2 regions of the Sporanaerobacter sp. PP17-6a genome follow, and region 2 is predicted to be linked to the other one. Evidence: a T-box and tRNA genes for the amino acid it is inferred to sense, from the RefSeq annotation. Region 2 holds a T-box; the other holds one or more tRNA genes.
What was found. The T-box of region 2 lies ahead of PP176A_RS13820 (valine--tRNA ligase). A T-box ahead of a tRNA ligase gene usually reads a tRNA of that ligase, here a tRNA-Val.
Positions count from the first base shown of each region.

Region 1: it encodes a tRNA-Val, which carries the amino acid that the T-box ahead of PP176A_RS13820 (valine--tRNA ligase) is inferred to sense. The anticodon was not compared.

Region 1 covers NZ_FMIF01000010.1:19,346-26,770, forward strand. The annotation lists gene PP176A_RS05140 (RNA polymerase sigma factor) at 1-210, opposite strand, end outside; gene PP176A_RS05145 (DUF1294 domain-containing protein) at 423-722, shown strand; gene ybaK (Cys-tRNA(Pro) deacylase) at 745-1,221, opposite strand; gene PP176A_RS05155 (DNA topoisomerase III) at 1,247-3,436, opposite strand; tRNA gene PP176A_RS05160 (tRNA-Val) at 3,654-3,727, shown strand; tRNA gene PP176A_RS05165 (tRNA-Ala) at 3,740-3,812, shown strand; gene PP176A_RS05170 (GNAT family N-acetyltransferase) at 3,965-4,477, shown strand; gene PP176A_RS05175 (methyltransferase family protein) at 4,590-5,204, shown strand; gene PP176A_RS05180 (fibronectin type III domain-containing protein) at 5,515-7,425, shown strand, end outside.
Region 2 covers NZ_FMIF01000037.1:50,300-57,724, reverse strand. The annotation lists gene PP176A_RS13835 (iron-containing alcohol dehydrogenase) at 1-620, shown strand, start outside; gene PP176A_RS13830 (zinc-dependent alcohol dehydrogenase) at 702-1,763, shown strand; gene PP176A_RS13825 (PTS sugar transporter subunit IIA) at 1,784-2,230, shown strand; T-box leader at 2,413-2,642, shown strand; gene PP176A_RS13820 (valine--tRNA ligase) at 2,687-5,335, shown strand; gene PP176A_RS13815 (hypothetical protein) at 5,471-7,066, shown strand; gene PP176A_RS13810 (bifunctional folylpolyglutamate synthase/dihydrofolate synthase) at 7,103-7,425, shown strand, end outside.

The DNA.
Region 1 (7,425 bases), on a different contig from region 2:
CCAACTATAAAAGGAATCTTCTTTTTTTAATCTATGTATATTTTGATATAAAATCAAAATCATATCCTGCATAATGTCTAAAGCATCTTCTTCATTTTTTACATATATATACGCAAGTCTATAATATTCTGCTTTTCTGTCCATAATCAATTGAACTAATGCGTCTTTATCTCCATGCTGTGCTTTTTTTACCAATTCTGCCAAGTCCATATTTTCACTTCCTCTCAATATATAAGAGTACAAAAATAATGAAAAAGTTCATTTAAATTTAATTTCTCCATTATATTTTTTAATATCTTTTAAAATTTTACTGCTCTTAAAATATATAAATGTAATGACAATATTTTCAGCTATTTAATCTTGCTCAAAACATATAAAACATGATATAAATAGAATAACTTATTATAAATGGAGGCAATTAGATGGATATTATAAGTAAATTCAACAATCAGGAATTAATATTTATATGGTATCTTTTAATAATAAACATAATCTCATTTTTTACATTCGGAATTGATAAATCAAAATCAGAAAAAGACAAATGGAGAATAAAAGAATCTACCATGATAATTTTATCCGTTTTTGGGGGTTCCTCCGGAGGCATTATAGGAATGATAATATTTAAGCATAAGACAAACAAAAAGAAATTTTATATAGGTATCCCTATTATATTTTTAATCAACAAAATCGTGGAATTATTTATATTCGGATGTATAAAATAAATGAAGGGGTTTTTCAACCTCTTCATTCAATTACATCATCCAATGCTGCTTTCGTAACTTTTTTCAAGTCTTCCACTTTCAGCTCGATTTGAACCCCTATTTTTCCTCCGCTGACTAAAATATTTTCTAAACTTTCTGCGGTGGAATTTATAAAGGTAGGATAAAGTTTTTTCATTCCAATAGGAGAACAACCGCCTCTAATATATCCTGTATACTTTTTAATGTCTTTAACGTGAATCATATCTATCTTTTTTTCACCACATACTTTCGCTGCTTTTTTTAGATCCAATTCTTTTTCTACGGGAATTACAAATATAAATATATTGTTATCCCTTCCCTTGGTGACTAAAGTTTTATAAACCAATGAAGGATCTTTATTTGACTTCTTGGCAACTGACAGTCCGTCAATCTTTCCATCTTTCGTTTCATAAGTAATAACATTATACAAAATATCGTTGGAATCAAGAATTCGCATGGCATTTGTTTTTATGTTGGACATATTTTCACCTACTCCTGAAATGTCTCTATTTTAGTTTTAACCCCTTTAGAGCATCTGCCAGTTCAGTATTAATAGGTTCTTTCTTACTATTTTTCTGTTCTCTTAAATAATTGGCTACTTCTTTTTTGGAAACTGTATTCTTCTCATTTTTTCTTCTATTATCAAAAGCAGAAAGTTTCTCTCTGTATCCACAGCCGCATACAAATATTTGATTGTCTCCTTCTTCCTGTAGTTCCATTTTCTTATGACAGTTAGGACATCTCGCATTTGTTATTCTTGAAACATTTTTTCTGTATCCGCAATCTCTGTCCTGGCAAATAAGCATCCTTCCCTTTTTCCCCTTTACTTCCAACATGAATTTTCCGCACTGGGGACATTTAATGCGAGTCATATTATCATGTTTAAATGTTTCGCTGCTGTTTTTTATATCACTAACGATTGATTTGGAATAATCTTTCATTTCTTTTACAAAACCATTGTCATCTATTTTCCCTTTAGAGATTGCCTCCAATTTTTGTTCCCACTGGGCTGTTAGCGCAGGGGATTTTAAATCATCCGGAACTAATCCTAAAAGTTGTTTTCCCTTTGAAGTAATGAAAATTTCTTTACCCTTTTTTTCTATAAGAAAGGTATTAAATAATTTTTCAATAATATCCGCTCTTGTAGCTACTGTCCCGATACCTCCCGTTTCTCCTATTATTTTAATTAAATCCTTACTTTCCCCTGCCATATATTTGGCCGGATTTTCCATAGCAGAAAGTAAAGTCCCTTCATTAAAAGGTGACGGAGGTTTAGTCTGCCCTTTAGTTTGTACGATAGAAGATATTTTTAATACATCTCCTTTATTAATCCGAGGAAGGATCTGCTGAGGAATATCTTCATTGGAATCATCTTCTTCATAATTATTAGAATAGACTTCTTTCCATCCTTGAGCTATAACCCTTTTACCCTTAGCTATAAAATTCTCTTCCCCTATTTTTGCTCTAATTGTAGTTTGCTCATATTCAAAGGGAGGATACAGTACCGATAAAAATCTTTTGACTACCAAATCATATATTTTCTTTTCTTTTTCATTTAACTCACTTAAGATTACCTTCTGTTCTGTGGGGATTATAGCATGATGATCTGAAACTTTACTGTTATCCACAAAGTTCTTATTGGGGTTAATGGGATTTTTTAAGGCTTTCGCTGCCGATTGTTTATATATTCCTACCCCGCAAGCCTCTATTCTCTCCTTTAAAGTATCAACTATGTCCGTAGTAATATACTTAGAATCCGTTCTGGGATAGGTAAGTATTTTATGATTTTCATAAAGCCTCTGCATTATCCCCAAGGTCTCTTTTGCAGAATATCCGAAAATCCTGTTTGCATCTCTTTGTAATTCCGTCAAATCATATAATTTAGGAGAAAAAGACTTTTTATTTGCCTTTTCTACATCTGCAACTATTCCATCTTTTCCTCTAATATTTGATATTATTTCATCACATCTCTTTTTATCAAATATCCTCATATCCTTCGTTTTACTATCCTGCCATATTAATTTTATATTCTTTGCTAAAGCTGCAATCCCATAAAAATCTTGTGATTTAAATTTTTTTATTTCTTCCTCTCTCTTTGCTACCATAGCCAAAGTAGGAGTCTGAACTCTCCCGCAAGAAAGTTGGGCGTTGTATTTACATGTTAAGGCACGAGTTGCGTTGATGCCTACAATCCAGTCAGATTCAGCTCTTGCAACAGCCGCTCTATAAAGATTTTCATATTCCCTTCCGTCTCTGAGTTTATCAAACCCTTCTTTTATTGCTTTGTCCGTAACGGAAGAAATCCAAAGTCTTTTTAGGGGTTTATGACTATGAACCTTTTCTATAATCCATCTTGCCACAAGTTCTCCTTCCCTTCCCGCATCTGTGGCAATTATAATTTGAGAAACATCTTTTCTGTTCATCTGTTCCTTTACAATATGAAATTGCTTACTGCTCTGTTTGATAACTACTAATTTCATCTGAGAAGGGAGTATCGGAAGGTCATCGATTCTCCACGTCTTATATCTTTCTTCATATTGTTCCGGATCGGCCAAAGTAACTAAATGTCCCAAAGCCCAAGTTACAATATATTTATTTCCTTCCAAATATCCGTTCCCTTTCCTGTTACATTTTAAGACTCTTCCAATATCTCTCCCCACCGACGGTTTTTCAGCTAAAACCAAAATTTTATCCATAAAAACATTCCTCTCATATTAAATAAAAACATCCTGATATCACTATAGGATGTTTTCTTATTATCTTTTATTTTAAATAAATTATATCTCTATAATAAAGAAAAATCAAATTACAGAGTTTTCTTTATTATTTCCGGTGTAAAAGTAATTTTATTCGAAATATATTCCTTGAAATTTATTGTCTTCTGCATTATAATTAATGTAAAGTAGTAAAAATGGGGAATTAGCTCAGCTGGTCAGAGTGCTACGCTCACATCGTAGAGGTCGTTGGTTCGAGCCCAATATTCCCCACTCTTTTATTTTGGGGGTATAGCGCAGTTGGGAGCGCGTCTGCTTCGCATGTAGAAGGCCAGGGGTTCGAATCCCCTTATCTCCACTAATCCATCAGACTGAAAGGGACAAACAGTTTGTCTTTGTCGGTCTGATTTTTTATGTTATACTAATTTAGAAACGAGTAATAATAACAAACAAATAAATAAACAAGAATTTGAAGTACATATTATCTATATAACAGGAGGCGAATAAATATTGCTTGTATTAGTAAAACTCAGCAACGAATATCGTACTCATTTAAATGAAATGATGGATGAATGGTTCTTGGCAAAGGAAAAGATTGTACCTTATTCAATTAGACGAATAGACTATAAAGATTTTGAAAAATATCTTCAAGGCTTTGAAGAGGAAGAACATGGTGTTCCCGGCTTTGTTCCCGCTACAACTTTTTTTGGGTTAGATACGGAGCGAAATATATTTATAGGTGCCGTGAATATTCGTCATCATCTTAATGAGTCGCTTCTTCTAAATGGAGGTCACATTGGAGATGGCGTCAGACCATCCGAAAGACGAAAAGGATATGCTACAAAGATGATTGCATTAGCATTGGATGAATGTAGAAAATTAGGAATTGATAGAGTACTAATGGTTTGTGATAAAAGCAATATTGGCTCTGCTAAAAGCATCATAAACAACGGCGGTGTTTTGGAGAATGAAATTGAAATTGATGGCAATGTTGAACAGCGATACTGGATATCTCTTATATAAATGCATGGGTTCTCAGTGTATGGATGTAGTAGAATAACACCACTTTTCAATCCTTGTATTATTTGTATATGTATAGATAAAAATATTTATTTATAGGGAAGGATGAATACTTATGGGCGATATGTTAAAGTTTGCAAATGAGCAAGAATATAATTTATACAATTATGCAACAGAATTCCTGTTTTTATCTGAATTTTTAATCTGGTTGTTTACATCAAGCAGATGGGCAAGAAAGAGTAAAAAGCATCCCCCTTTTGACTTAACAATGTGGATCTTGATTGCTGGCTGGTGCGGCAGTATTCTGATTTCTTATTATTTCCGAAGCAAGGATGTCAGTGAAGAAATTCGAAATAAGCTTATGCCTCACTGTTTCTATTATATTGGAATTGTATTTTTAATTGGAGGAACATTATTTAGAGATTTATCAGTGTGGACACTAAAAAGAGCATTTACTTTGAATGTACAGACAGACAAAGAACAGCAGCTTATTCAAATCGGTCCCTATCGTATTATCAGAAACCCTGCATATACCGGAAGTATCATAAGCTTGTTAGGTATATCTTTTTGTTTAAGGAGTGTTTATTCACCTTTGATAGTTTTAGCTTTATGTCTGTTGTGTTATGGGATACGAATAAGAAAAGAAGAAACTGAGTTAGCAAATCATTTTGGAAAAGAATTTCAGGAGTATGCAGAAAGAACGTGGAGGCTGTTTCCTCTTATTTATTAGTCGTAACTATTTCAATTTAATTTTTTATAATAAAAAGTTAAATTGAACAAACGATACATATGTTTCACCAAAATAAGTCAATTACAATTGTAATTGACTTATTTTGTATGCCCGACATTGGACGATAAAAGTCCGTTATAGGGCCTGGCAGTCGCAATCAAAAGAAGGTGTAAAAGTAATTTTCTTTTTACTTACATAAATTTTACACATTCTTTATAATAATGTGATATTAGATCTTAGATTTCATTGATATTATTTACTTGATTACCAGTAAGATTCAATATAAAAAAGGAAGGGATGAAAAATAAGAATGAAAAATCAAAAATCAAAAACTACATCCATTTTAGCGAAAGTACTAATTTGTGTTATGGTGCTCGGCATTGCACAAACTGTCTTGGCAGCTACCGTTCATTACAATGACGGCAGTACCGTAGGTAGCAGCGCCGAATGGCAGGCATGGACTGAGGAATGGAAGAGCGTAGCCGTGGACTTCACGAAAGTCTCCCTCACCCCAGGCACTAATGAAACCGAGCTCAACTTTGCTTGGTACAGCAAGGACGATGGCAAACCAGCCACTCCTGTGGTTCATTTTGGAACCAGTAAAACCGATCTGCAGTCTTTCACCGGGACTTCATCTACCGTAGATACCAGCCTTACCAACAAAGTGGCATATGTCTATAACCACGTGGTCATTACCGGACTTAAGGAAAACACCACTTACTATTACACTGTTGAAAAAAATGGCGTTCAGACTGATCCTGCGACCTATAAGACCGGCAGCTTCTCCACCGTACGTATGCTGTACGTAGGTGATCCCCAGATCGGCGCTTCTAAAGGCCAGCCTCAGGGCAGCGACAAACTGGTGGCCGACAGCGGCGTAGCCAACACCGCTGCTCGAAACGACAGCTTTGGCTGGAACAGAACACTAGAAATTGCCACCGTTCAGAACCCGGACCTTAACTTTATGATTTCCGCCGGTGATCAGGTCAACAAGACAGGAAACCCAAAGGAAGAGGAATACGCAGGCTATCTGTATCCTGAGGTACTTTCTGGTTTACCTGTGGCCACTACCATTGGCAACCACGATTCCTTGAATCCCGACTATACTTATCACTTCAATAACCCCAACGCCACGAACTACGGCGTCACCCAAGCCGGCGGCGATTACTATTATTCTTATGGCGACGGCCTGTTCATCGTTTTAAATACCAACAACTATAACGGTGCCGAACATGAAAAAGCCATTGCCGAGGCTGTGTCCTCAGATCCCGACGCTACTTGGAGAGTGGTAACTATCCATCAGGATATATATGGCTCCGGCTATGACCATTCTGACACCGACGGCATGATTCTCCGTACCCAACTTACTCCCATCTTCGACAAATATGACATCGATGTGGTGCTCCAAGGTCACGACCATACCTACAGCAGGTCCAAGCTACTCTACAGTGACGGCCTCACCCACGACAATTACTCTATGCCTTTGAATGCAGAAGGCACCGACTACGACTGGGATCATGCTCAGAACACGGCCACTGGCGAACTCTACACCTTATGGCCTGAAAAGGACAACGCTGAGCAGGCTGCTTCCAAGAAAAAATTTGTGGACGGCAGCAAGTGCTACACAATCGAGACCACCGCAGGCAACACGGTCATCGATCCCAAGGGAACCTTGTATATGACTGCCAACTCCGCCTCCGGTTCCAAGTTTTATGAACTGATTTCCTCCCAGCAAGACTTCATCGCTGCCAGGAGCCAAAACTGGCTGCCCAGTTACTCCGTTATCACCATGACCGGCGACAGTTTTTCTATCGACACATATCAGATTCTTGATACCGACAAGACGGAAAAGATTGACAGTACCTTCACCATTCAGAAAACCGGCACTACCACATCTTCTGACACCGCTCTTACCCGTGCTGAAGCCGTCACCCGCCTTTACAACACAGCCGGCGCTCCTGACGTATCTGCAGCGGCTTCCTTCACCGATGTATCATCAGACACTTCATATACCAAAGCTGTGACCTGGGCCAAATCCAATAACATCTTGAAAGGCGTGGCTTCTGGCGTCTTTGCACCCGACCAGAAACTCACCCGTGCGCAACTTGCTACTATATTATACCGCTATGCGCAGGCAAAGGGCATCTCTACATCTGTATCTGGCACGAAGTTTTCTTCCAGTTCCGATGCAGCCTCCGTTCCCGCTTGGGCTAAAACAGCT
Region 2 (7,425 bases):
AATTTATCAGCACTCTGCCCTATAAGTTCTTTGCATTTAGTTCAATTGATGCATTAATTCATGCTGTAGAATCATATCTTTCTCCGGAAGCAACTCCATATACGGATTTATTTTCGGGAAAGGCAATCAAGATACTGTTACAATCGTTTGTAACCATCTCTAAAAATGGAGTTGATTCTAGAAGAACTGTTGAGAGGGATGTGTTACTTGCAAGTAATTTTGCCGGGATATCTTTTGGTAATGCAGGATGTGGTGCTGTCCATGCTCTTGCTTTTCCGCTAAGCGGAAGATATGGAGTTGTGCATGGGGAAAGTAATTACCAGTTTTTTGTTCAGGTGCTTAAATTGTACTATAAGAAAAAACCTGAAGGCAAAATTTCATATTTAATAGAAATGATTGTAGATATTCTTCAATGCCATACTGATCAGGCATTGGAATGTTTGGCCGTTTTACTCAACGATATTTGGAAAATTAAGAGTTTGAGCTGTTTTGGTATGGGAGAAGATGAGATAGAAGAGTTTTCCAAAGAGGTATATTTAACTTTACAACCGGTTCTTTCTACTAGTTATGTAAAGCTGAGCCAAGATGAATTAGCTGAAATATACAGGAAATTGTTATAAATTGAATAATTGTAAGATCAAATTTATAGGATTATTATGGTAGACTTGATTTCATGATTTCAAAAGAAAGGAGTGTCATTTTTGAGAGCATTGATGCGACTATCCCCAAAAGCAAATGATATGGAGTTGGTCAATACTGAAGAACCTAAAATATTAAAAAGTACTGACGTCAAAGTTAAAGTAGTTTATGCGGGTGTTTGTGGGGGAACCGATATAAAATTAAAGAAGGTCGATGTTGGCGGACGGTTTGACAAATTAAAACCACCTGTTATTCTTGGACATGAAGCATCTGGATATGCCGTTGAAGTAGGTACAGATGTAAAGAAAACGAAAATAGGAGATAGAGTTGTATATGAAACAACCGTAGAACCATGCGGTTCATGTAGATATTGTCATTCAGGCGATTGGAATATGTGCTCACATAGAAAGGGATTAGGTTCAAGTACGAATGGTAGCTTTGCGGATTTTGTTGTAGTTCCGGAACGAAACATAAGAGTTATACCCAGTGAACTTTCTCTGAAAACTGCTGTACTTTCAGAACCTATGGCTTGTGCGTATCATATAGTTAGTGAAAGAGGATGTATAAAGGCCGGAGAAAATGTTGTTATTATTGGTCCGGGTATTATTGGGTTATGCTGTGCTTTAGTTGCATTGTTTTCGGGGGCGAATGTTGTTGTAATTGGTACGGAAAAAAGTAGGGAAACTCGGTTGAAGATTGCAAAAAAATTTGGATGCCATGTTTTAGTTAATGATGGACATAACTTAAAAGAAAGAGTTCAAGAAATTTTCGATGGAGAATTTGCAGATTTAGCCATTGATGCTGTTGGTTCTCAAAACTCTTTTAATTCAGGATTAAGCTTAGTCAGAAAAATGGGTCGCGTTGTAATAACAGGTGTTCCCAGTTTGGATACTGAATTATATACTATAGACATGTCTTATATTTACAGAAATCAGATTTGTATTACTTCCGGCAGAAGTTCAACCCCATCGAGTTGGACAGGCTCATTGAAGGTTTTGCAGAAATATCACAATCAATTGGAAGAATTGGTTTCACATGTTTATTCGCCTGAGAAATGGAAAGAAGCATTTGAAGCCACCGAGAAGAAGCAAGCAATTAAGGCCGTAATTGATTTTGAAAAATAGACGTTAGGAGATTAATAATCATGGTAAAAAATATATTGGTAATAGAGTCAAATGCAAAAACTTCCAAAGAAGCTATAACGGAAGCATTTCAAGAGTTGTATATGAGAGGTTATGTTAAAGAAACCTTTCTGAAAAACTGTCTTGAAAGAGAAAGGGAATACCCCACAGGTTTGATGACTGAAATTCCCGTTGCAGTACCTCATACAGATACTAAATATGTCAATGAATCGGCTATTTGTATTGTCCGATTAAAAAATCCTGTAGTTTTTCGAAACATGGAAGATCCCAGTTCAACGATTAATGCTGAATTTGTATTTAATCTTGCACTAAAAACAGGAGAAGACCATATAAACACATTAAAAACTGTTGTTAATATTGTACAGGACAATGAGTTCTTGAAGGAAGCAAAGGTTGCCTCTTTAGAGACAGTGAAGTTAAAGATTCTGGAACGCTGGGATTCTTTTTAAAAGGAATAAGTTTATAGAAAATGTATATAAAAAAGAGATATTTTGTAATAGAAAGGCTTTTATGTTTAAAGGAATAAGAGTGTATTTGTTAATCGGGAATTAGCTTTTCCCGGAATTACCTCCAATAAAATTAATGTTGACAACAGTACAAAAACTGATATATTATATAATATAACGTAATATTAATTACTTTGACGGAGAAGAGTAGATAAATACTTCTGTACAGAGAGGAAGATCCGAGGGCTGAGAGATTTTCTCATAAAAGGTTTATTGAAGGTAGCTCTTGAGTTTTCAGATTGAAATGACAGTAAATCTGAACGGGTAATTCCGTTATATAGTTTGTTATAATTAAGAGCCGCAGCATGTTTGGCGGAATTAAGGTGGTACCGCGTATTAACCCTTCGTCCTTATATTTAAGGATGAAGGGTTTTTAAGTTTTATTAGGGAGGTTAGAACGTGAAAAATAATTTACCAAAAACTTATAATCCGAAGGAATTTGAAGATAAGCTGTATAGTTTCTGGAATGATAAGGGATATTTCAAAGCTCATGTAAATAAAGATAAGAAATCTTTTTCTATTATGATGCCTCCTCCTAATGTAACCGGAAATCTTCATTTAGGCCATGCACTGAACGGAACGATTCAGGATATTTTAATCAGATGGAAGAGGATGGAAGGATATGAAGCCTTATGGCTTCCGGGAACAGACCATGCCAGTATTTCTACTGAAGCAAAAGTAGTAGATAAATTAAAAAAAGAAGGCAAGAGCAAAGAGAAATTGGGAAGAGAAAAATTTCTTGAAGAAGCCTGGAATTGGACTGAAAAATATGGAGGAAATATTAAGGAACAATTTAAAAAGTTAGGAGCTTCCTGTGATTGGAGCAGGGAAAGATTTACATTAGATAAAGGACTTAGCGATGCGGTGGAAGAAGTATTTGTAAGGTTATATAATAAAGGTCTTATATACAGAGGAAACAGAATCATCAATTGGTGTCCTAATTGTAAAACTGCTTTATCGGATGCGGAAGTGGAACATGAAGATACGGAAGGCAAGCTTTGGTATATCAGATATCCCATTAAAGGAGAAAAGGAGTTTATTACTATTGCAACAACAAGGCCAGAAACGATGCTGGGAGATTTGGCGGTAGCTGTTAATCCTAAAGACGAAAGATATAAGAATTTAATCGGAAAGACTCTTATACTTCCACTGGTTAATAAAGAGATACCTATCATTGCTGATGAATATGTTGATATGGACTTTGGCTCGGGAGCTGTGAAGATTACTCCGTCTCATGATCCCAACGATTTTGAAGTTGGGTTGAGACATAATTTAGGTCAGTTTAAAATATTTAACGATGATGCGACCATTAATAAAAACGGAGGAAAATACGAGGGCTTAGATCGATATGAGGCAAGAAATAAGATAATTGAAGACCTTAAATCCGAAGGATATTTAACAGATATAAAGGAACATATGCATAGTGTGGGACATTGTGAAAGATGTCATACTATAGTTGAACCTATAATATCAAGGCAGTGGTTTGTGAAAATGGAACCTCTTGCAGAACCTGCTCTTAAGGCCTACGAAGATGGACAATTTAAGTTCATTCCCGACAGATTCGGCAAAATATACACTAATTGGTTGGAGAATATTAGGGATTGGTGTATTTCGAGACAGCTCTGGTGGGGACATAGACTTCCCGTGTATTATTGCAAAGATTGTGGCGAAGTGGTGGTATCAAAGGATAAACCGAAAGAATGTCCCAAATGTAAAAGTAAAAATATATATCAGGATCCTGATACGTTAGATACATGGTTCTCATCAGCCCTTTGGCCCTTCTCAACTCTCGGATGGCCTGAAGAAACAGAGGATCTGAAGTATTTTTATCCCACAGATGTATTGGTTACCGGATACGATATTATTTTCTTCTGGGTTGTAAGAATGGTTTTTTCTGCATTAGAGCAAACGGGGGAGGTTCCATTTGATAATGTATTTCTTACAGGTCTTGTAAGAGATTCTCAAGGGAGAAAGATGAGTAAATCCTTGGGAAACGGAATTGATCCTTTAGATGTAATAGACAAATATGGAGCAGATGCTTTGAGATTTACATTGGTTACCGGAAATAGTCCGGGCAATGATATGAGATTTTATATGGAAAGAGTTGAATCAAGCAGAAATTTTGCCAATAAATTGTGGAATGCGACTCGATTTGTTATGATGAATATTGATGAAGATATAAAATCGTATGATTTTGATACTGGAGATTTAGAGGAAGAAGATAAATGGATACTTTCCAGAAAGAATAATGTGGTAAGAGAGATAACTGAAAACCTTGATAAATATGAACTCGGCATGGCAGCTCAGAAAATATACGATTTTATATGGGATGAGTTTTGTGATTGGTATATAGAAATAGTGAAGGGAAGATTATATGGAACGGAAAGAAAAACTAAGGAAACTGCCCAGAAGGTTCTGTTAATTGTGTTAAAGGATATTTTGAAGATGCTTCATCCTTTTATGCCTTTTATTACCGAAGAAATTTGGAGATATCTTCCCGACGAAGAAAAACCTTTAATTATATCTTCATGGCCTGTATACCGAGAAAATATTAATTTTCCGGAAGCGGAAAGAAGCATGGAGTATATAATGAATGCTATTAAAGGAATAAGGAATATCAGATCGGAAATGAATGTAGAGCCTAAAAGAAGATCAAATATGATATTTGTAACTCAAGATGAAGAAATTAAAAAGGTAATTGATGAGGGCAAGAGATATTTTGTTAATTTGGCTTTTGCCAATGATATATATATAAGAGATTCCAAAGATGGCTTAGGAGAAGACAATGGAGTAGTGGTTTTGGAAAAATGTGAGATATATTTGCCTATGAGAGATTTAATAGATTTTGAAAAAGAGAGAGAAAGACTCGAAAGAGAAAGAGAAAAGTTGGAATCTGAATTGAAAAGAGTGAGAGGCAAGTTGTCCAATAAAGGGTTTATAGATAAAGCTCCTAAGGAAGTTGTAGAAGCTGAAAGAGAAAAAGAGACGAAGTATAAAGATATGATGGATAAAGTTTTGGAAAGGTTAAATATTATTAAAAATAATTAATAAAAAATCGGTTGATTTTTCAACCGATTTTTTTATTAATAGATTTAAATTAGAATAATATGGTGGTAGAATATATTTATTAAACAAGGAGGTGATATTATTAAAAGAGTAATTATTTTTTTTGTTGTAATATTTTTGGTAATAACTTTTATCCATGTTATGTATAATAGTAAATTAAGTGCTGCGGCTCCATCTCCAAATTGGAGTCGGGAAATATCCATACAGAAAACAAGTTTTAATAGAAACCCCTTAGTATCAGATATTGATGAGAATATTTTATTTTTGGATCAGGCATATGGAGATGAAAAAGGCTTAAAGATTAAATTATTTAATAACAAAATGGAGTTATTGAAGGAAGAAAAAGTTTATATTCCTCAATTGGAATTCAATACTACAAGTTCCCAAGAGGTTTTTTTAGATGGCAAGTATATTTTGTGGAGAGACAATAACAAAAATACAGTTTATAGAGGAGAAATTTCCGATGACCTGAAAACAGTGCAGGTAAAGGAAATAATGAATAATGTAGAAAAATTGGATTATTATAGTGACGGGAAGAAAGGAATACTTGCTTTTTTGAAAAAAGATGGTATGATAAGTATTTGCCGTGGTGACGGGGAAACCATCTTTGACGGAGAAATTTCAGGAAATATTAAGGATTTAAAGGTATATTCTCAAGATGAAAATATATATCTGCAAACAGTAAATTATAATAATAAAACGGGCATTAAGGAATATCGTATCAGCCAATGTAGAGACGGAATCATGTCTGATGCTGTTACCGTTTGGGAAATTAGCGAAATAGGAATGAAAGTGAGAGACTTTGTCCTCTGCGGTGACGGGGAAAATATTTATTCTTTAATTACAACTCAAGGCAAAGGCGCTAATAATTTCGGCTATATCTTAGCAGGATACAATAAGAGTACCGAGAAATCCTTTGAACCCGTTAAGTTTAATGATTATCCAGATATGGGCCTTGGATATTTTTACAGCAATCCCGTAGTGATAGGAGAAAACGAAAATGGGATTGAAATATTAGTCGGAGGAACTACTTATTTAGATCTTTACAGCAGAGAAAAAACTAATATCGTAAAAGTGGGGCTAAACAGGAAAGGAATAAATAAAACCGAACTTATATCTAAAACAAAAGGATTATCAATAAAGCCAAGCTATGTAAAAGGAAAAGATGGAGAAGTATGCTTCTGGCTTGAACCGGATGAAGGAAAATATTTTAAAGTTATGGCAGCTACTACGGATAAAAGTGTACTGTTGAGTACTACTAAAATAAATTCCAATGATGTAAAGGAAGCCTTAGGAAAAGAAGTTCCTTCCCTTACAAGCTATCTATTGCTTATTTCTTTTGCAGGAAGGTTTTTACCTTTGTTACCTGTTCTTGGATGGCTGATATATATATTTTCCATTAATGAAAGAATTGAGAAGAGTGGTTATAAGTATCTTATAATAGGAATATTCATATATTTATTTTTTCAAATTATAACTATAAATAGTTTTTATAAACCTGAGGCCGTTTTGTATATGCCTAAATTGTTGACTTTTACAGGCAGTAAAATTATAATTCCTACAGTATTTTCACTGGTGGGTCTTTGTGCGGTAATCATGTCGAGAAAAAAGGACAGAATAAAACAGCCTTATAAACAATATATTTTGTTTCTGACCTTTGCTTATATATTAATGAATTATTTGTATACTCCTTATTTATTTATTAATAATTGATAGAAAAGGGATGGAAAATAGGAGGTTATATTTAAAATGAACTATAGTAAAGCTTTGGAGTATATAAGGAGCGTTGAAAGGTTTGGTTCCAAATTAGGTCTTGATTCTACAAGACGGCTTTTAGAACTTTTAGGTAACCCTCATAAAGGTTTGAAATATGTTCATATTGCGGGAACCAACGGAAAGGGTTCCGTTGTATCCTACATTGGGAATATGCTCATGGAAACGGGTTGTAAAGTGGGAGTTTATACTTCTCCTTATTTGGAGGTTTTTAATGATAGAATTCAAATAAATAACAAAAATATCTCCGATGAGGATTTGACGCAAGTCATAGAACAAGTTAAGGAAAAATCAGACTA